Regions from separate parts of the Chitinophaga sp. 10T418 genome, predicted to be linked through region 1. Evidence: riboswitches for the same ligand, from Rfam matches in the RefSeq annotation. Region 1 holds a riboswitch; the other holds the start of a gene.

Evidence for each region. A riboswitch is a leader RNA that binds a small molecule or an ion and turns the genes downstream of it on or off. The one in region 1 is predicted to bind S-adenosylmethionine.
Region 2: it holds a riboswitch for S-adenosylmethionine, as region 1 does, so the genes downstream of both, AC1DCV_RS05200 (trans-sulfuration enzyme family protein) here and AC1DCV_RS29655 (trans-sulfuration enzyme family protein) in region 1, are expected to answer to the same signal.

Annotation. Positions count from the first base shown of each region.
Region 1 is NZ_JBFTHG010000013.1:125,667-141,446, forward strand. Features, by position in the region: gene AC1DCV_RS29630 (Rossmann-like and DUF2520 domain-containing protein) at 1-668, shown strand, start outside; gene AC1DCV_RS29635 (KdsC family phosphatase) at 711-1,232, shown strand; gene AC1DCV_RS29640 (geranylgeranylglycerol-phosphate geranylgeranyltransferase) at 1,247-2,188, shown strand; gene AC1DCV_RS29645 (Maf family protein) at 2,191-2,760, shown strand; gene AC1DCV_RS29650 (homoserine dehydrogenase) at 2,827-4,008, opposite strand; gene AC1DCV_RS29655 (trans-sulfuration enzyme family protein) at 4,107-5,285, opposite strand; SAM riboswitch class I at 5,472-5,590, opposite strand; gene AC1DCV_RS29660 (DUF2851 family protein) at 5,717-7,000, shown strand; gene AC1DCV_RS29665 (OsmC family protein) at 7,108-7,515, opposite strand; gene AC1DCV_RS29670 (hypothetical protein) at 7,708-8,520, shown strand; gene lipA (lipoyl synthase) at 8,557-9,456, shown strand; gene AC1DCV_RS29680 (TolC family protein) at 9,920-11,254, shown strand; gene AC1DCV_RS29685 (efflux RND transporter periplasmic adaptor subunit) at 11,273-12,409, shown strand; gene AC1DCV_RS29690 (efflux RND transporter permease subunit) at 12,438-15,620, shown strand; gene AC1DCV_RS29695 (SdpI family protein) at 15,699-15,780, opposite strand, start outside.
Region 2 is NZ_JBFTHG010000002.1:194,523-200,412, reverse strand. Features, by position in the region: gene AC1DCV_RS05210 (YdcF family protein) at 1-745, shown strand, start outside; gene AC1DCV_RS05205 (NAD-dependent epimerase/dehydratase family protein) at 802-1,746, shown strand; SAM riboswitch class I at 1,819-1,932, shown strand; gene AC1DCV_RS05200 (trans-sulfuration enzyme family protein) at 2,086-3,264, shown strand; gene AC1DCV_RS05195 (dicarboxylate/amino acid:cation symporter) at 3,215-4,426, opposite strand; gene AC1DCV_RS05190 (NirD/YgiW/YdeI family stress tolerance protein) at 4,526-4,849, shown strand; gene AC1DCV_RS05185 (sulfite exporter TauE/SafE family protein) at 4,859-5,836, opposite strand.

The DNA.
Region 1 (15,780 bases):
AAATGGCACATGCACAGGAGCTGGGGGAGATGCTGAATGCCTCCTATACAGATGATTTGCAGGATATTAATATGGAGGCAGACATTTACCTGCTGGCTGTCAGTGATGCCGCCATTGCTGAGCTGAATGACCAGTTGCGGCTGGGCAAGCGCATCGTGGTGCATACTGCGGGCGCTGTTCCACTAACAGCCATCTCCCGGATATCAGCCAACATCGGGGTATTATATCCTTTACAATCCATCCGCAAGGAAATTAAAAATTATCCACCTATACCTGTTATGCTGGAAGCCAGCAATGACGAGGTGCTACGGCGGCTGCAGTCCCTGGCCCAGAGTATTTCCGGCAGTGTAACCGTTACTTCGTCCGCCCAGCGGCTGAAGTATCACCTCACTGCTGTGCTTTGCAATAATTTCACCAACCACCTCTTCGCCCAGGCAAAAGCATATTGTGAAAAAGAGCAGCTGGACTTTTCCCTGCTGCAACCTATTATAAAGGAGACATTTGACCGCCTGGAAAAATATTCACCGGAAACAGTCCAAACAGGTCCGGCGTTGCGCCAGGATGAAACCACTATGAGCCTGCACCGGGAATTGCTGGCCAATGATGAATATTTGCAACTGGTGTACCAGGTGATGTCCGATGCTATTTACCAATTCCATAATAAATAGAGAATTACAATTCTTAATGGGTAATTGGCTATTTTTGGCCCCATGAACGTATTGGCTTTATTTAAATCTATCACCACTTTTGTGCTGGATGTAGATGGTGTACTTACCGATGGTACCCTGCAATTACTGCCAGGGGGAGAAATGTCCCGCAGAATGAATATCAAAGACGGCTATGCTTTGCAGCTGGCTGTGAAAAAAGGATATCGGGTGGTAATCATCTCCGGAGGAAAATCAGAAAGTGTGGTAAGCAGGTTACAGGGACTTGGCATTAAAGATATTTATACCGGCATACATGATAAGCAGGAAAAACTGCAGGATTATGTATTTGAACATGAACTGCGATGGGATGAAATATTATATATGGGAGATGATATCCCGGATTATCTGCCCATGCAACTGGTAGCTTTACCCACCTGCCCTGCAGATGCAGCCCCTGAAATAAAAAGTATTTCAAAATATGTATCCCCTTTGCCCGGAGGCCACGGGTGTGTAAGGGAAGTAATGGAAAAAGTGCTGAAACTGAATGGACATTGGCTAATGGATGAAGGCATTGCATCGAAATAATAAAAAAGAAAACTATGAAGCTCTGGGCTGCATTTTTTAAACTGATCAGATACCCTAATCTGATATATATTGGCCTTACCCAGTTTTTACTGCAATACTGTGTGGTAGAACCGGTGCTGCGCAGTTCTGGTGAGGAACCATCACTGCCAGTTCCGCAATTTGTACTACTCAGCTTGTCTACCATACTGGTGGCGGCTGCCGGCTATATTATCAATGACTATTTTGATATTAATATAGACATTGTCAATAAACCGGAGAAGATGGTGCTGGACAAAATTATCAGCCGGCGCTGGGCCATGGCCTGGCATACGCTGCTTAATATGGCCGGGGTATCACTGGGTTTTATGGTGGCCTTTAAAACAGGACAGTTCTATCTAGGTTTCACCCAGGTGATCTGTTCCCTGCTCCTGTGGTTTTATTCCACTTCTTTTAAACGGCAGGTGCTCATCGGCAATGTGGTGATTTCGTTGTTAACTGCACTGGCCGTGGTAGTAGTAGGATTTTATGAGAAACAGATCTATCATAGTTTTGAGGCCATTATGTCGGCCACCGGCAGAAAGCTGATACAGATCATCGGCGTATATGCGTTGTTTGCGTTTCTTATTTCCATGGTCAGGGAAATTGTGAAAGACCTGGAAGATATGATGGGCGACAGCAAAGATGGTTGCCGCACCCTGCCTATTGCCTGGGGGGTACTGTCGGCCAAGCGTTTATGCAATGTGTTGTTACTGGCACTGGCCATCATTATCCTGGCGGTAGAAATCCGCGTATGGATACTGGGTTGGTATATTGCCATCGCTTACCTGCTCCTGTTTGTACAGGTGCCATGTGGGTACATTTATTTACAGCTGAAAAAAGCCAGTCTGCCTGAGCACTATCATAAAGTGAGTTCCCTGGTAAAGGTGGTAATGCTGACAGGCATTTTATCCATGATATTTTTTAAAATTTATTTATAGAGATGTATAAAGGATCATCCGTAATTCTGGCATCGCAGTCGCCCCGCAGAAAGCAGTTGCTGGAGCAGGCCGGCATTCCTTTCCAGGTGAAGGTTGTGGAAACCGCAGAAACGTTTCCTCCGGAACTGGCGGTACCGGACATCCCGGTGCATATTGCCCGTCAGAAGGCAGTGGCCGTAAGGGATCTCTGTGAATCCACTGATATTATTGTAGCTGCTGATACAGTGGTGGTGCTGGATGACAGCATCATTGGCAAGCCAAAGGACCGGGAAGATGCTATCGATATCCTTACCCGCCTGAGTGGAAGAGAACATCGTGTAGTCACGGGCGTTATAATACAGCAGGGCACAAAAGAAGTCGCCTTTTCCAAAACTACTTCCGTGTATTTTAAACCGCTGAACGCAGAACAGATCACTTATTATGTAGATCATTTCAAGCCTTTTGATAAAGCGGGCGCTTACGCCATCCAGGAATGGATTGGTGCAGTAGGGATAGACAGTATTAATGGTTGCTTCTATAATGTAATGGGACTCCCCGTTAGCAGAGTGGTAGAAGAACTGGAAAACTTTTAGTAATAAGAACGGCGCTGTGAACAGCGCCGTTTTTGTTTACGATTGGTTTTTGCTTATTACATTTCTTTATTCCAGTACAAGAATATTCACGTCTTTATTTTTCAGCCAGCCGGCTTCTCTCAGTTTCTGTAAGTTAATAGTACCTACCACATAACGCCATTCTGTAGATTCGTATTTCTCAGAGATGTTGAAAAACTCTGCCAGATCTACCTGATCAGGTGTTTTGTAGCGCAGGTATATTTTCAGATTTACATCATTGGTAAAGCTGGGCTGATTATTTTGTTTAATCTTTTTATACTCGTAGCGATAGTTGTATAACAATGCGGAGATGTCGGACAGTACGGCACTACCAGTAGCGGTGCCACCAGCACCTTTACCTACAAAGAATTGTTTGTCGGTGAAAGCACTTTCCAGCAGGATGCCGTTGTATTCATTGTATACATCGTAGAGCAGGTTATGTTCTTTGATCAGGTGCGGCAGTACGTATGAGAATACGTGTCCGTTCTGACGGCGGCACTGGGCAATCAGTTTGATGGTACAGTTTCTTTGTTTGGCAAATTGTATATCAAAATCGTTCAGGTGATGAATACCGAAGTTGAATACTTCTTCCGGCTTTACGAAGGTGCCAAAGGCATGGAGGAGGAGGATCACGATTTTGAATTTCGGATCATATCCTTCGATGTCGAGGGTAGGGTCAGTTTCAGCGAAACCCAGGTCCTGCGCTTGTTGCAGGGCAGTGGCAAAGCTGAGATTTTCTTCAAATATTTTTGTGAGAATATAATTCGTTGATCCGTTGCAGATACCTTCTACGGCATTCAGCAGGTCATTATCATAATATTCTTCCAGGTTGCGGATAATGGGAATACTGGCGCAACTGGACGCTTCATACAGGAATGGCACTTTGTTTTCTGCCTGCAGCTGATATAGTGCGGGCAGGTTTTCAGCGATCATGCGTTTACTGGCGCTTACTACTGCTTTGCCATTGCGGAGCGCTGTACTCACAATTTCAAAAGCTGCTTCGGTTTCATTGATCAGTTCTACTACTACGTCAATGGTAGGATCTTCGAGGATTTCATTTTTATCGGTAGTAAAATAACTGCTATCGATAGGTCTTGATTTATTAGGGTCTTTAATACAGATTTTTTTGATCCGTGCATTAATACCTTTTGTTCTGTTCAAAACCTCATAGAGTCCTTGTCCTACGACGCCGAATCCGAAAATGCCTAAATTGATGGTCTTGTTTTCCATACTTTTTTTTGAGCTTGCACCCTCAGCAATTAGTCTTTGACAGTTCAGAGATGATCAGTTTCTGAAAAGCCAAAGTGGTGTGCTAACCACTAAGGGCTTTATTGTAAAACAGTAATTTGCTTGCCGGCCGGATGATTTAATTTATCCAGCGCCTGTTTCAGGTCGTTGATCAGATCTTCGGCATCTTCAATACCGACTGATAAACGGATACAGGAATCCTGTAAACCTGTTTTTTTCCGGAATTCTTCCGGTATGTTACGATGTGTCATCGTGGCCGGATGGGCCAGCATACTTTTCACGCCACCGAAACTCTCCGCCAGTTTAAATAGTTTGGTAGCGTTTACGATACGGATGGCATTTTTGATATTGTCACTTTTCAGGGAAAAGCTCACCAGTGCGCCGTAATTTTTCTGTTGTTTACGGGCAATATGATGATTTTTATGAGTAGCCAGTCCGGGATAATATACCTTATCGATAGCCGGGTGCGCGGCCAGCCAGTTAGCGATAGCGGTGGCATTGCTGCATTGTTTCTCCAGGCGCAGGTACAGTGTTTCAATACCGCGGATGGTCAGCCATGCTTCAAAGGGACTGAGGATGCTACCGGAAATATTCTGATTATAGCGGATCTGGTCTGCCAGTATTTTGCTGTTAACGACTACCAGTCCGGCAATCACATCACTGTGACCGGAAAGATATTTGGAAGCGCTGTGGATAACGATATCCGCGCCCAGTGTTAAGGGTTGTTGCAGTAAAGGCGTACTGAAAGTATTGTCTACTACCAGCAGGATATTATGTTGTTTGGCGATTTTGCTGATAGATTTGATATCAGAAATGCGCAATGTTGGATTGGTAGGGGATTCCAGCCAGATGATTTTCGTATTGGGCGTGATGGCGGCCAGTACTTTATCGATGTTGCTGGTATCTACGAAATTAACTTTGATACCGAAGCGTTCAAACATGTGGTTAAATATCTGGAAGATGCCGCCGTAGGTATCTTCCACCGCCATGATCTCATCGCCGGTCTTTAACAGCTTCAGCACCGCATCTATGGCCGACATACCACTGGCAAACCCAAATCCGGCAAATCCTTCTTCCAGGTTGCAGATGAGGTCTTCCAGCACTTTTCTTGTGGGATTGTTTGCCCTAGAGAATTCAAAGCCTTTATTAATGCCGGGTGATTCCTGCACAAAGGTGGATGTTTGATAGATAGGCACAGAAATAGCGCCTGTCAGTTCGTCTATCGGAATGCTATGAATCAGTTGTGTAGCTGTTTTCATGTTATAAAGTATTTTTAATGATGTTCAATGTGCACAATTATCTGCTGCAACTTTATCATTAAAGATCAACTTAAACAACAACAAATCCATGAAAGGTGAGTGGGGAAGGCATAAAAAAAGCTCTCCCATGGTGTTGGAAGAGCTCCTTTAGAAAGTTATATATATCTGTGAAGTATTATCTCTGCCAACTTATCTTTCCCCGATTTGCACCGGGGCAGGAATTAGCACCTTTTTCCTGATCGTAAAATCAGGAAAGGTTGCTAAGGCATCGCAGGGCCAAGTCCCTCCGCCTTTCTGGATAAGTGATGTGTAAGAACTGGCGCAAAGGTAATATCACTTTGATCAGATTTCCAAATTGAATCAGGAATTTATTTATTAAGCGATGTTTTATTACCTTTAACTGATATTATTTTATACCCAACCATGTCTTTATGTTTGTTAACCCGCTGCTCTCTGAGGAGCTATTCCAGCACATCTGGGCGTTCCGGCTATTTAAGCAGGACCATCTTACCACTACCAGTGGAGAACCCGTTCAGATCTTATATCCAGGACTTCATAATCATCACAGCGGACCTGATTTTTCGGCTGCAAAAATCAGGATTGGCACTACTTTATGGGTAGGGCAGGTAGAGCTGCATCTGAGAACTTCCGACTGGTTCCGTCATGGGCATCAGCATAATCTTCAGTATGGGCGTATCATTCTGCACGTTGTATTTGTACATGATATGCCGGCCGATCGTATTCCGGGAGTGCCCTGCCTGGAGTTGCAACAGTATATTCCCAAATTGTTGCTGCAGCGTTATGAGCAGTTGCGGCAGCTGACACCTTTTGTGCCCTGTGCGCCACATGCCGCGCTGGTGCCACAACTGACCTGGCTTAGTTGGAAAGAGCGGCTGCTGGCAGAGCGCTGGGAGCGCAAGATGGGGGCTCTGCGTGCCTGGCTGCAAAGCAACCATTTTAACTGGGAAGAAGTCTGTTATTGGGCAGTGGCGCAGAGTTACGGCATGCCCATAAATGCCCTGCCCCTGCTGCAGGTGGCACAATCGCTGCCACATGTAGTGCTCATGCGGCACCGGCACCAGGGAATGCAGCTGGAAGCCCTGTTGTTCGGACAGGCAGGGATGCTGGAGGAGCCGCATGCCGACGTATATGCGCTACAGCTGCAGGAGATCTATTTTCACCTGCGCCATAAGTATAAGCTTTGTCCTATGCCGCCCCATACCTGGAACTGGCTTCGGATGCGCCCGGCAGCGTTTCCTACTATGCGGCTGGCGGCTTTTGCGGCGTTGCTGCAGCATACCACCCACCTGTTTTCCAGGATACTGGAAGCCACAGAGGTAACGGCGCTGGAACAATTGTTTTTCGTACAGCCTTCAGCGTACTGGCATACCCATTACCGGTTTGGGCAGCCGGTGCAGCAGACGAACCTCCCTGGGAAACAGGCCGTACACGGCATACTTATCAATACGGTATTACCGCTCCTGTTCCTGTATGGGCAGCAAAAGAACCTTAAATATTACCAGGAAAAAGCCCTTCATTTCCTGCAACAATTGCCGGCAGAAAAAAACAGGATTACCAATAGCTGGGCGGAGTTGGGGGTAATACCTGAAAGTGCGATGGAATCACAGGCACTGTTGCAACTGAAGCAGTACTACTGTGATGAGAAGCGGTGTTTGTATTGTGCAATCGGGGTGAAGATCCTGAGTAGCTGTTAGCTTTTAGCTGTTAGCTGTTAGCAAAATGCAGCGGAGATCAGCATAATATGTTCTCCGCTGCATTTTGCTAACAGCTAACAGCTAAAAGCTAACGGCTAAAAGCCGGTTCACCAATTAAACGTAACATCCTGCACCAAATCAGGGTGTACACTTTTAGCTACCGGACAGGTATGGGCAGCTCTTTCGAGTATAGTTCTTTCCTTTTCGCCCAGGTTATGGCCGGCGGGGAAGTCGAATACGATGGTGACGCCGGTGATACGGCGGGGTTCTGTGCCCATAATTTTGAGGACACTTACTTTGGTGCCTTCAATCGCCCAGTTGTTTTCCATAGCCTTGATCCCCATAATAGAGAGCATGCAGGAGCCCAGTGCGGTAGCCACCAGGTCAGTAGGAGAAAACCTTTCTCCCTTGCCTTTGTTATCTACAGGTGCATCTGTTTCAATCACAGTGCCTGACCGTAAATGTGTGGCGGTGGTCCGCAGTTCCCCGTTATAGATGATAGATGCCGTTTGCATATTGTTTCTTTTTATGATCTAACCGTAAAAATAAATGTATTTTCAGTATAAGTGCAACATGGAAAGTGGGTGGGCTGTTAAACTAAAAAAAAATTAGCTACGTTTGTAATATATACATAACAATACCTTTGTTCAAGCGTTTATTTATTATAATAATAGCCCACTGTGAAAAAAATATACTTAATCCTGTTTTTGGCAATGATATCCGGCGGCTTGTTTGCGCAAACCACTAATACCACCAACACAACTACGCAAAAAAGCAAGAAAAGCGATAAGGAGCAGCGTAAGCTGAAGAAGATCTCTATTTTCCGTGAACAGGAAGAGGGGGAGAATGTGTTCCAGCGTGATTTTTCGGTGGGTGGCAGGATCACTACCGATGGCTGGGGTGGATTTGTGGAAATGGGCTATCGCAAAAGCAGAAAGAAAGTCAACTACTTCCAGTTTGAGTTTGGGGAGAAGAAAAGCGATAAAGAAGTAAAGAAAAGTGGCGGGTTTTCTTATACCCAGCGTCCATTCATATATGGTAAACGGAATAATTTTTACCAGGCCAAGCTGGGCGTGGGGCAGCGCTACCTGATTGGTGGCAAGGCCAATAAAAACGGGGTAGAGGTGGACTTGATCTATTATGGAGGCATATCTCTGGGGCTGCTGAAGCCTTATTACCTGAATATGGTTACTGCAACCGGCGAGAATAAAGACGTAAAATATGACCCTTCTGATCCGGAGGCTTTCCTGAAGCTCGCCGACATCAACGGTGCCGGTGGATTTGGGAAAGGCTGGGATAACCTCAGTGTGGTACCCGGTTTGCACGCTAAAGTGGGTATGCGCTTCGACTGGGCCCACTTTAACGAGGTGGTAAGTGCCCTGGAAGTGGGTGTAAATGCGGAAATGTATACTAAAAAGATCCCAATTATGGTGGTGTCGGAAGGTGTAGACTATAACAAACAGTTCTTTTTTGGTGGATATGTGAGTATCCAATTCGGGAAGCGCTGGAATAAGAGATAAGTGTTAACTTTGCTCTTCTAAAGAAAGGAATAAGCGATGCAAGAACTACCCGTAATAGCCGCCGAACCGGCTACAACAAGAGTAAAAAAGCCTGATTGGCTGCGCGTTAAATTACCGATAGGCGAGAACTATAAACAGGTGAGAAGCCTGGTAGATACCCATAAATTACATACGATCTGTGAAAGTGGTAACTGCCCTAATATGGGTGAGTGCTGGGGAGCTGGTACTGCTACCTTCATGATCCTGGGAAATATCTGTACCCGCAGTTGCGGCTTTTGTGCCGTAGCTACCGGCCGCCCGGAAGCAGTAGATTTTGATGAGCCTCAGCGCGTGGCAGAAGCCATTTACCTGATGAAAGTAAAACATGCCGTTATCACCTCTGTAGACAGAGATGAGCTGAAAGACGGTGGTTCTATCATCTGGGCCAATACCATCAATGCAGTCAGGGCTTTAAATCCCAACACCACCATGGAAACGCTGATCCCGGATTTCCGCGGTCAGTGGGAAAACCTCCAGCGCATCATCGATGTAGCGCCTGAAATCGTATCTCATAACCTGGAAACAGTAGAACGTTTAACCAAACAGGTAAGGATACAGGCAAAATATCACCGCAGTCTGGAAGTGATCCGCCGCCTGAAAGAAGGTGGAATGCGTACCAAAAGTGGTATCATGCTGGGTTTGGGTGAAACCAAAGAAGAAGTAGTACAAGCCATGCAGGATCTGTACGACAACGGTTGTGATGTCATCACACTGGGTCAGTACCTGCAGCCTACCCCTAAGCATCTGCCGGTAGCACGTTTCGTACATCCCGATGAATTTGCCGAACTGCGCGAGATCGGTTACAATATGGGACTGGACTACGTAGAGTCAGGACCGTTAGTAAGATCGTCTTATCATGCAGAAAAACATATTGTCAGCGGTCGTAATAAAGGATAACCGGAACTGATTTTCACTTAATTGTTAAAATCCACCCAAAAGGGTGGATTTTTGTTTTCATAACATTATCTTAGCGCCCGAATTGATTTTACCTAACAACAAAATGTTTGTTGTCTAACCTACTTCTCTGTTATACGTTGTGTTCAAAAATTTGGAACCACACCTGGAAACCGTGCTGCTAATGTTTCAGACGATTTTGAATAAGCAACTCTCTAATCAACCTGCCTGTTTGCTGTAGTGATTACGGCTTAACATGTTTTTGCGGTAATTAATACTGTTATAACGCCTATGGCTATATAACAAATAAAGAATAATGATGCGATGCCGGTAAAAAGCGTTTAGCGATTAGCTTTTAGCTGTTAGTCAAATGCAGCGAAGAAGATAAAAAGCCAACCCCTTTTTTTGTGCAGGCATTATTTTCTTTCGATTGGTACAATGATGAACTGAATGTCAAAAGCCTTTTATGAAAAGAGCATTTTATTTGTTAGCTGTGTCCTGCGGATTGTTTATTTCCCCGCAGGTATTTGCACAGCAATCTACTGACTCCCTGTTAACCAGCGCTACCCTGCAGGAATGTATCCGGTATGCCATCTCGCATCAGCCGGTCATACGCCAGTCGCTTATTGATGAAGCGATTACCGACAGAACAGTGAAGAGTAAGCTGGCGGACTGGTATCCACAGATCAATCTGGACTATAATATCCAGCATTACCTGAAGATACCCACCACTATCTTTAACGGTAGTCCTGTGCAGCAGGGCGTGGCGAACTCCTCTGCCGCGCTGTTTGGGTTAAATCAAAACATCTTTACCCGGGATCTGTTGCTGGCCACAAACACGGCCAGGGATGTACGAAAACAGAGCCAGCAAACCACTGCGCGCAATCAGATAGACCTGGTGGCCAGTGTGAGCAAGGCCTATTATGATGTGCTGCTGACCGCAGAACAAATAAAGGTGCTGAGCGAAGACATTACCCGCCTGGAACGCAGTCTGAAAGATGCGAATAACCAATATGCGAGTGGTGTGGTGGATAAAACAGATGCCAAGCGCGCCACTATTTCCCTTAATAATGCGCGTGCCCAACAGAAGGCTGCCCGTGAGCTGCTGACAGCCAAGCAGGCTTATCTGAAGGAATTGATGGGATACCCAACTAATGCCGGCGATGTACCACTGACTACCGATTCTTCCGCAGTTGCATCACAGGTAACTGGTGAGGATACCTTGCTGACGGCAGACTATAAAAGTCGCATAGAGTACCAGTTACTCCAAACGCAGGAAAGCCTGTTGCAGGCCAACCTGAAATACAACAAATGGAGCTATCTGCCTACCGTATCTGCATTTATCAACTATTCCTTTGCTTACCAGAGTCCTGACTTCAATAAACTGTATAGTCATGATTATCCGAACTCTTTAATGGGACTGAAATTATCGTTGCCTATTTTCCAGGGAGGAAAACGGGTACATAATATCCGGATGGCGGAACTGCAGTTGCAGCGTACACAATGGGATTATGCCGCTTTGAGAAGCCAGATCAATTCGCAGTATGCGCAGGCCATGGCTACTTACAAGAGTAACTACAACGACTATCTCACACTAAAAGAAAATGTGCAGATGGCAAAGGATGTATATGATATGTTGCAACTGCAGTATAAAGAAGGTATTAAAACGTACCTCGATGTACTGGTGTCTGAAACAGAGCTGCGCTCTGCACAACTGAATTTTTATAATTCCATGTACCAGGTACTGTCCAGCAGGATAGATCTGCAAAAAGCATTAGGAACCTTAACAGCTAATTATTAAATGGTAACCGGAACGGATATGAAAAAAATGAACAACATTGTCTTAATCAGCGCTGCCAGTATCCTGGGCTTATCTGCCTGCAGTGGTCCTGCTAAGAAAACGGCGCCTGTAATTCCCCCTACACCGGTAAATATTACAGCAGCATCTGTAGCGCCGGCCGTTTATTACGATAAATACCCTGCCTCTGTAGTAGCGTTGAACCAGGTGGAACTGCGTTCTCAGGTAGGCGGATTTATTACCGGTATTTTCTTTAAAGAAGGGGAAGTTGTGCAGAAAGGAAAAACCCTGTATGAAATAGATCGTCGTAAATATGAAGCGGCTTACTTACAGGCACAGGCCAATGTAGCCAGTGCAAAGGCCAGCTTTGAAAGAGCGAGGAAAGATGACGACCGTTACCAGCGCCTGGCCGACCAGGACGCGGTTGCCCGTCAGATCCTGGATAATGCGAAAGCTACCCTGGAAACTTCCCGTAGCCAGCTCGCGGCAGCAGAAGCCAGTTTGGCGTCTGTACGTACAGACCTCGACTATTCTCTCATCAAAGCACCGTTTACGGGACGTATTGGTATTTCCCAGGTGAAACTGGGCGCCCAGGTGAGCCCCGGCACTACCTTGTTGAATACCATCTCCAGTGAAAATCCGATAGCAGTGGATTTTGTGGTAACAGAAAATGATATTCCCCGTTTTGCTGCCATGCAGGGCAAGGGTAACGCCAACGATAGTACGTTCCGCCTGCAGTTATCCGACGGTACGGAATATGTACATACCGGTAAAATACTTGCGATTGACCGTGGTGTGGATAACCAAACCGGTACCATCCGCGTGCGTATTGAATTCAATAACCCCGATGATAAGCTGAAAGACGGTATGAGCTGCGTGCTGCGTGTACTGAATGAACAATCCGGCGACAGGCTGATCATTCCTTACAAAGCCATCACAGAACAGATGGGTGAATACTTTGTATTTATTGCAAAAGATTCGGTAGCTGCCCAGCAGAAAGTACACCTGGGTCCTAAACTCGGCGACAAAATAGTGATCATGGACGGCGTTCAGGCGGGTGATCAGGTCATTATTGAAGGTTTCCAGCGTTTACGTGATGGTGGAAAAATACAGATTGGAATACCAGCCGCACCACAAGGGGCGCCTGCGAAGAAATAGTTTATCAGTAGAATCAACAGCGAAGATCATGATTGCAGATACTTTTATAAAACGACCCGTAACAGCAATAGTGATATCTATTGTACTGGTACTGGTGGGGATATTGGCGATGATGAACCTGGCCATTGGCCAGTATCCGGAGATTTCACCCCCCACCGTACAGGTAACAGGTACCTATACCGGCGCGGATGCACAAACGGTGGAGCAAACAGTTGCTACCCCGGTGGAAGTGCAGGTGAATGGTACGCCGGGCATGACCTATATCAACACCAACAATACCAGTAGCGGACAAATGAGTATGACGGTAAACTTTGAAGTAGGTACCGACATCAATATTGCTGCCCTGGATGTGCAGAACCGTGTGGGTATTGCACAGCCTACCCTGCCGCAGGAAGTACAGCGTTTAGGCTTAACCGTTAGAAAGCGTAATCCCAGCATCCTCATGCTGGTAGCCCTGTATTCTCCCAAAGGCACACACGACATTACCTTCCTGGATAACTATACCAACGTATATGTAAAAGATGCGTTGCTGAGAGCAAAAGGAGTAGGTGATATCTTTACCCGTGCAGATGATTTCAGTATGCGTATCTGGCTGAAACCTGATAAGCTGGCCGAAATGGGCGTTACCGCTGATGACATCCGCGCTGCACTGGCAGAACAGAACGCGCAGATCACCGCGGGGTCCGTAGGTGCACCACCACAGCAAACCGGGCAAACATTTGAATACAACATCTTCACCAAAGGCCGTTTATCTACACCAGAGGAATTTGGAAATATCATCGTGAAAACCCGCCCTGCGGATGGAACACTGGTATACCTGAAAGATGTAGCCCGCGTACAGTTGGGTAAATTTAACTATGCCGGTAACAACTACGTAGATGGTAAACGTGCCGCTTATCTGCTAGTATACCAGGCGCCTGGTAGCAATGCGCTGGAAACAGCCGCCAATGTAACCGCCGCGATGGAAGAGCTGAAAAAGCAATTCCCTCAGGACGTGGATTATGTAGTGCCGTTTGAATCTGTATCAGTAGTAAAAGTATCTATTGAAGAGGTAGTACATACTTTGGTAGAAGCCCTGATACTGGTAGTGATTGTGGTGTTCCTGTTCCTGCAGAGCTGGCGCGCTACTTTGATTCCTATCCTGGCCATCCCGGTATCTATTATTGCCACCTTTATCTTCTTTATACCGCTTGGATTTACCATTAACACCTTAACGCTGTTCGGTTTCGTACTGGCCATCGGTATTGTGGTGGATGATGCCATTGTGGTGGTGGAAGCGGTGCAACATAATATTGATCATGAGAAAATGACGCCGAAAGATGCCACCGCACAGGCCATGAAAGAAATTTCCGGACCTGTTATTGCGATTGCATTGATCCTGGCAGCGGTGTTTGTACCGGTAGGATTTATACCTGGTATCGTAGGCCGTTTATACCAGCAGTTTGCGATTACCATCGCCATCTCTGTAATGATCTCCGCTTTTGTGGCGTTGTCATTAACACCGGCATTGTGTATCCTGTTGCTGAAACCGATGCACCTGGACAAGGACTCAAAAGGATTGAACAAGTTCTTCTTTAAATTTAACCGTTGGTTCGGACATACTACTTCCCGCTATTCTATGGGGGTGAAGAAAAGCATTCGTTACTTCCGTTTTGCCATGGTAATCCTGGTCTGTATTTTCGTAGGTACGATGATGTTATTCAAGGCGAAGCCTACTGGCTTTATTCCTACGGAAGATGAAGGCCGTTTGATCATCACGTTTGACTTACCGGAATCGTCATCTACAGAACGCACGGTAAACGTAATGTCGCAGATGATGAAAGACCTGGAAAAGATACCGGGTATTGCGCACTATGCGGCATTAGGTGGTTTGAATGCGGTGAGTTTTGCTACCAAATCCAACAGTGCCACGATTTTCTGTTCACTGAAGCCATGGGCGGAACGTAAAGCGGATTCGCTGCAGATCACCGGCATGGTGGCTAAAGTGAGGAAAACGCTGAGCAAGTATAAAGAAGCGAATGTGGTGGTAATTCAACCGCCGGCTATTCCTGGTCTGGGACAAACTGCCGGTTTCTCTTTTGTATTACAGCAAAGAGGAGCAGGTGAAATCAAGGCCTTTGAAGGGGTGTTACAGAAGTTCCTGGCCGCAGCTAATCAGCGTCCGGAAATAGCCCAGGCATTTTCCTTCTTTACCGCGCGTACGCCGGGTTATCAACTGGACATAGACCGGGAAAAGGCGAAGAAAATGGGTGTGAAAATATCCGATATCGCTTCTGCATTGCAGACGTATATGGGTAGTGCGTATATCAATGACTTCACTATTTACGGCCGTAACTTCCGCGTGGTAACGCAGGCGGATTCTACCTACCGTGGTGATATCAAGAACCTGAATCAGTTGTTTGTACGCAATGCGGCCGGTTCTATGGTGCCGTTGAGTACACTGACTTCTTACAAGGTGATAGAAACCGCACCGGTAATTTCGCACTACAACCTGTTCCGTTCTGCGGAAATAAATGGTGGTCCTGCTCCGGGCTATAGTAGTGGTGATGCTATCAAGGCATTGAAAGAAGTGGCAGCAGAAACATTACCGGATGGATACGGGTATGAGTTTTCCGGTTTGAGCCGCGAAGAATTATTATCGGGGTCTAAGACGGTGTATATCTTTGCCCTGTCAATCATCTTTGTGTTCCTGTTCCTGGCCGCTTTATATGAAAGCTGGTCTGTACCATTCTCGGTGCTGTTAGCTGTCCCTATTGGCGCCTTTGGTGCCATTACGGTACTGACTTTCCTGCCCAAGCTGAGTAATAACGTATATGCACAGATTGGTTTGATTACCCTGATTGGTTTGTCGGCCAAGAATGCGATCCTGATCGTGGAATTTGCGAAGGAACGTGTGGATAGGGGCATGGACCTGGTAACGGCGGCAGTGGAAGCAGCGAAGCTGCGTTTACGCCCTATTATCATGACCTCCCTGGCTTTCCTGCTGGGTATCCTTCCGCTGGTGTTTTCTTCCGGCGCGGGTGCGGAAGCACGTAAAACCATGGGATGGACGGTATTAGGGGGTATGTTTACCGCTACCTTCCTGGCGATCTTTATTGTGCCGGTGTTATACGTGGTGATTACACGTTTGGCATATGGTAAGGAAAAGCTTCGTAAAATGAAGGAAAGCTATCAGTCAGTACCTGAACATGATATACAGGGGAAACTGTAAGTGAAGCGGATGTTTAAAAAGTAGGGTTTATAATTACATATGCAGAGAGGCGTTGCGCAAGCAGCGCCTTCTTTGTTTTTATTCGGGAAGAATACGTTTACCGTCTTTATCGAAATGCCGGGTTAACTGCCACTCTGTGTCTCCCACCATATACATAGTA
Region 2 (5,890 bases), on a different contig from region 1:
GGTAATTGATTCAGCACTGTTGTATGTACATTCACCTGCCTATAAAGCCGGAGTGCAGCATTTGTTGGAGCAGGTAGAGGAGAAGGACCGGCAGGATGATTTGTTTTTCCAGCCATCGCTGCAGCTGGCACTTGGATTACTTACGCTCAGCCACCGCGATGAAGCAGCCCGCTACGAGCCTATGTCGGCCACTAACGGAGACGCCTATAGGCAAATAAAGAAAACCGATTGGAGTAAGTATCCTTATACAGCCATGCTGATCCTGGGAGCCAGCCCCGTAGCCAAAGAAGTGCTGAGCGAAACCGGGAAAAGCCGTTGCCGCACCGGCGCCGGGTTATATCAAAAAGGCCTCGCACCCTTTATTATAGTGTCTGGTGGGCATGTAAGACCAGTGGGTACGCCCTATTCAGAGGCGGTAGAAATGAAGAAGTACCTGGTCAACGAGTTGAAAATACCCGCCGCTGCAGTCATGATAGACCCTTATGCGCGGCATACTACCACCAACGTACGTAACGCAGTACGTATTGCGTGGAGAAGCGGTATCCCGGTCAACAAACGGATGTTATGCGTATCTGATGCGATGCACCTGGTATATGTCACCAGCCCGCTGTTTAAGCAACGCTGTATGACTGAACTGGGATATATGCCTGCGGCAGACATCGAACAAACAGATCTTTATTATTTATCGTTCGTACCAGACCTCCGTTCCCTGCAGGTGAATACCTTCGATCCACTGGATCCCTGATACACAATATTTCGTTCACTTATTCGTCTTTCATATAAACCTTACAACACAAAGCTATGTCTGATCAATCTATCCAGCCCTTGTATACTATCCTCGGAGCAGGAGGTATCATCGCTAATGAACTGGCTGCAGAACTCGTGAATAATAAAAAACGGGTTCGCCTGGTAAGTCGCTCCCCCAAATCAATTGCGGGCATTACCGACCTGGTAGGGGCTGACATCACGGACTATGAACAAACAAAAAATGCGGTAAAAGGAAGCAGTATCGTTTTCCTCACGGCAGGATTGAAATATGACATCAAAGTATGGCGCGATGCCTGGCCTAAGATCATGACCAACGTGATCAATGCCTGCAAAGAAGCTGGCGCCAAACTGATTTTCTTTGATAACGTATATTCTTACGGGTTAGTAAATGGCCCAATGAAAGAAGATACCCCTTATCAGCCTTCCAGTAAAAAAGGGATCATTCGTGCGGCCATTGCCAAACAACTGATGGACGAAGTAAAAGCAGGTAAAATCACTGCTACCATTGCGCGGGCAGCCGATTTCTACGGCCCCGGCGCTGATAAAACCGGCTTCCTGAACCTCCTGATCATCGATAAATTTAAAAAGAACAGCTCAGCCATGTGGCTGGGAAAAGATAACCAGACACATAGCTACACCTTCACACCAGATGCTTCGAAAGGCTTATACCTGCTTTCCCAGGATGATACTTCCTGGAACCAGGTATGGCATTTGCCTACCGCCAATCCTGCACCGGATGGTAAAGGCTATGTAAACCTGATTGCCACTCAAATGGGCGTAAAACCCAAATATATGAAGCTGGGTAGCTTTATGCTAACACTCTCCGGACTGTTCGATCCCACCATCAGAGAAATGAAGGAAATGCTTTATCAGAGCAACTATCCATACATACTGGACTCTTCAAAATTTGAAAAACATTTTAATGTAAAACCCACTTCCTATGAAGAAGGGATCCGTTTAACACTGGCAAAACAGTAGTCTACTGATTTGGTAGGAAAATAAATTTGGTAGTTAATTTTTCTGCATTATCTTTGCACCAGTTCTTTAAATAGCTTATCAAGAAAGGAGGAGGGACATGGCCCGACGATACCTTAGCAACCATCACTGCGCAAGCAGTGAAAGGTGCTGCATCCATCCCGGTTTAATTACCAGGAAAGATAAGTCAGATTCTAAGTTTTACTATACATTATTATCTATATAATGATAAAACTCATCTGGCTCCCAGGTGAGTTTTTTTTATGCCCCTGCCTACCCTTGATATGCTCATTTAACGGACCTGTTTAATCAATTTTCATCAAACTAAAAATCAAAAAACAGATGAGCACAATTACTGAACTGATCCACTCTATTCCCGTAGACCCTCACACCGGCGCCATTGCCGTGCCTATTTATCAAACCTCTACGTTTGTGCAGGAAGCACCCGGCGTTAACAAAGGATATGACTATGCCCGCTCCAATAATCCTACCCGCGAAACAGCCGAGAAGATTATTGCCAAACTGGAAGGCGGTGCCACCGCATCTTTATTCTCCAGCGGGTTAGCAGCTATTGATGCAGTAATTAAACTGCTAAAATCCGGTGATGAAATTGTAGCGGTAGATGATATCTATGGCGGCGCTTTTCGTCTCTTTAATAAAGTATATGAGAAGTTTGGTATCAAAGTAAATTACGTAGATACATCAGATACCCAGGCGGTCTTCAATGCTATTACGCCCGCTACCCGTTTAATATGGCTGGAAACACCCACCAATCCCACGCTGAAAATCTCTGATATCGCTGCTATTGGCCGCATTGCAAAGGCGCATAATTGTTTGTTCTGTGTAGATAATACTTTCGCTTCCCCCGTATTGCAAAAGCCATTGGAGCTGGGTGCAGACCTGGTGATACACAGTGCTACCAAGTACCTTGGCGGACATAGTGACCTGATTGCAGGCGTGGTAGTCGCTAAAACAATACCACTGGGAGAGGAGATTAAATTTTATCAGAACGCCTGTGGGGCTATTCTGTCGCCCTTCGATAGTTTCCTGTTGATACGCGGTATCGAAACCCTGCACCTGCGCATTAAACAACATGGTATCAATGCACAGGCACTGGCAGAATACCTGGAGAAACATCCGGCAGTAGAAAAAGTATTCTATCCCGGCTTACCTTCCCATAAAGGGCATGAGCTGGCAAAGCAGCAGAGTAAAGGGTTTGGAGGTATTATTTCTTTTACATTGAAAGATGATACCACTGAAGCAGCTACTGCATTTGTTACGTCTACTCACTACTTCAAGCTGGCGGAAAGCCTGGGTGGTATCAAGAGCTTACTCTGTCATCCGGCTGCGATGACCCATAAATCTATTCCGGCAGAAAAAAGAAGAGCGGCCGGCGTGAGCGATAGTCTGATCCGTTTGTCGGTAGGACTGGAAGAAACAGCCGATCTGCTGGCCGACCTGGAGCAGGCCTTTACGAAACTGCCGGTGCCCGCCCTCGCAGAAAGCGCGTTGTCAGCATAGCCGCTACGTTGTCGCCGGTGGCATTGAGAATGGTAGCCAACGGATCTACCAGCGTACCAATAATCATCAGCGGTGGCAGGGCTTCTATCGGGAATCCGTAGATACTCATCACCAGCAGCTCGCCGATATAGCCGCCGTTGGGGATGCCACCTTCCACTATGCTGGCGATAACAGTAACGCCTAGTGCCATCAGGACCACGGAAGGACTGTCGAAACTTTTACCAAACATGGCAAATACTACCGCCATTTTTATAATAGAAGAAATACTGGAGCCATCTTTATGCAGGGTGGCTCCAAGCGGCACCACCACATTACCGATATCCTGCGGAACACCCATTTTGGCCACTGCTTCGAGGTTGGCCGGAATAGTAGCAATGCTGCTGCCCGTGCCTACTGCCGTAAGGGTAGGTATAATATTATTTTTCCAGAAGATTTTAATACCCGGTATTCCTCCGGCCACAAACGCATACAGACTGAATCCGAATATAAAGTAGAAGATACCGAAGCCGTAATAGATACCCAATGAATGTGCATAGGTGCCAAACAGTTGAGGACCTACGGTGCCTACCTGGTAAGCGAAATAAGCGCCCAAACCAACAGGTCCCAGTTTCATGATCACGCCGAGCACTTCTTTCATCACTTCGTTGCCGGAATACAAAAACTGCCGGAAAGCTTTGCCAGCCTCGCCTACACGCATGGCCGCAAACCCGGTGAGACCGGAAAAAATGATAAAAGGCAGCATATTTTTGCGCGACAATAATTCATAAAATTCACCCACTGTGAGTAATCTGCTCAACTGTTCTCCCCAGTTGCCCGGCTGCTCTATGTTGATGGTTTTTGATAAGGCTACCTGCTGGTGGATCGGGAATAACCATACCGCCACAATGGTCAAAAAAGCAGATATCAGGATGGTACTGAGGAAAACCAGCGACATCATGCCCAATATTCGCCCCAGTTTATTGCCGGCGTCGATATGCGCAATGGCATTTGCAATACAGAAAAATACCAGTGGTATGATCACGGTGAATAACAGGTTCAAAAAAATATCGCCTATCGGCTTTATAATGACTACCTTTTCTCCGAATATAAGCCCGGCAATACTGCCGGCTATGATACCTGCCAACAGCCAGAACATGCTGCTGTACGTTTTAAGAAATCCCATGAATGAAATTTATATTATACAAGATAGCCAAATGTATCTGATCATTGAACAATCAGACATGATTATTGTTTATGCTCATAGCAAACCAATATGTTAGTCATGAAAAGCTTGCTGCTCTGTTTGTTGCTGCCCTTTTTTTTCCAGGACCGATCCTACACCATAGGAGAGGTGATGCGTAATGCCAGGCAACTGCAGAATGACAGCACACCGGTTAAGATTACCGGCTATGTGACGAAAAAACTACGCGACAATAATTACCTGTTTGAAGACAAAACTGCAGAAATTCAGATTGCTATTGACCCCAGGTATCTTCCCCGAAAACCATTCAATGACAGAGATGCGGTGACCATCAAAGCCCTGGTACAATACGAAATCAACAAACCCATTACCCTCAAAGTAAATCAGGCGGTTAATAACGATTAACGGAGATGACTATATGATTTTCACCACGAAGCTGTAAATACTCCTCATACTTACCAGGATCACAATCACTGCTACCGCTACCATAATTGTTTTGGCAGAAATTTTATTGGATACCCTTGCTGCAATAGGAGAGGCAATAGCGCTGCCTACTACCAGCCCGAGTACGGCGTCCCAGTGCACATGATAAAGTACGGTGATGAAAGTGAGGGAACTGAGCATAGCAATAAAAAAGCGGGTAGCCTTGACCGTGCCCAGTGAAAAACGGGGGTGTCTGCCGCCGGCAATCAGCGACGATAATACAATAGACCCCCAGCCGCCACCGCCAATAGCGTCTATAAAACCGCCGCCAAAGCCCAGCAAACCAATTTTCTTTATTTTTTTAGTGACATGCTTTTTGCGTTGTGCCCGGATAGCCCGTAACAGGATCACGGTACCCAGTGTCAGCGTATACAGCGATACCAATGGTTTGGTATACATCGCATAATGTTCCAGGGAAGATAAGAGGTAAGCACCTATCACCGCTCCGGCGATACCCGGCAATATCAGTATTTTGAAAAGCTTTTTGTTGACATTGCCCATGCGCTGATGCATCCAGCCTGCAATACCGCAACTCAGGATCTCAGAAATATGCACCGCTGTACTGGCGGATGCCGGCGGAATACCCATGGACAGGGAAAAAGTAGTGGAAGTAATGCCGTAAGACATGCCTATGGCGCCATCAATCATGGCAAATATAAAACCAGCTATCAGAAAATAATAAAAAGTAGGAGGTACGTCTTCTACATACGTGCGGAATGCAGGTGATTGCCACCAGGAGATACCCAATATAATCGCTAATAGCAGAATGCCCCCCAAACCGTATATCCAGCGCTGTTTTTTGTAAGCACGGCTTTCGTTGGCGTTGCTGTTTTCGGGTGGCAATGATGCCTTTGATACTGTTGTGGTCGTGGTTACCGGGGTAACCAGGGTGGTAAGTTCTTTCTCCATTTTTTATAATGTGCCGGCCTTAATTCACCACAAAATACATAAACTCTATGAAAT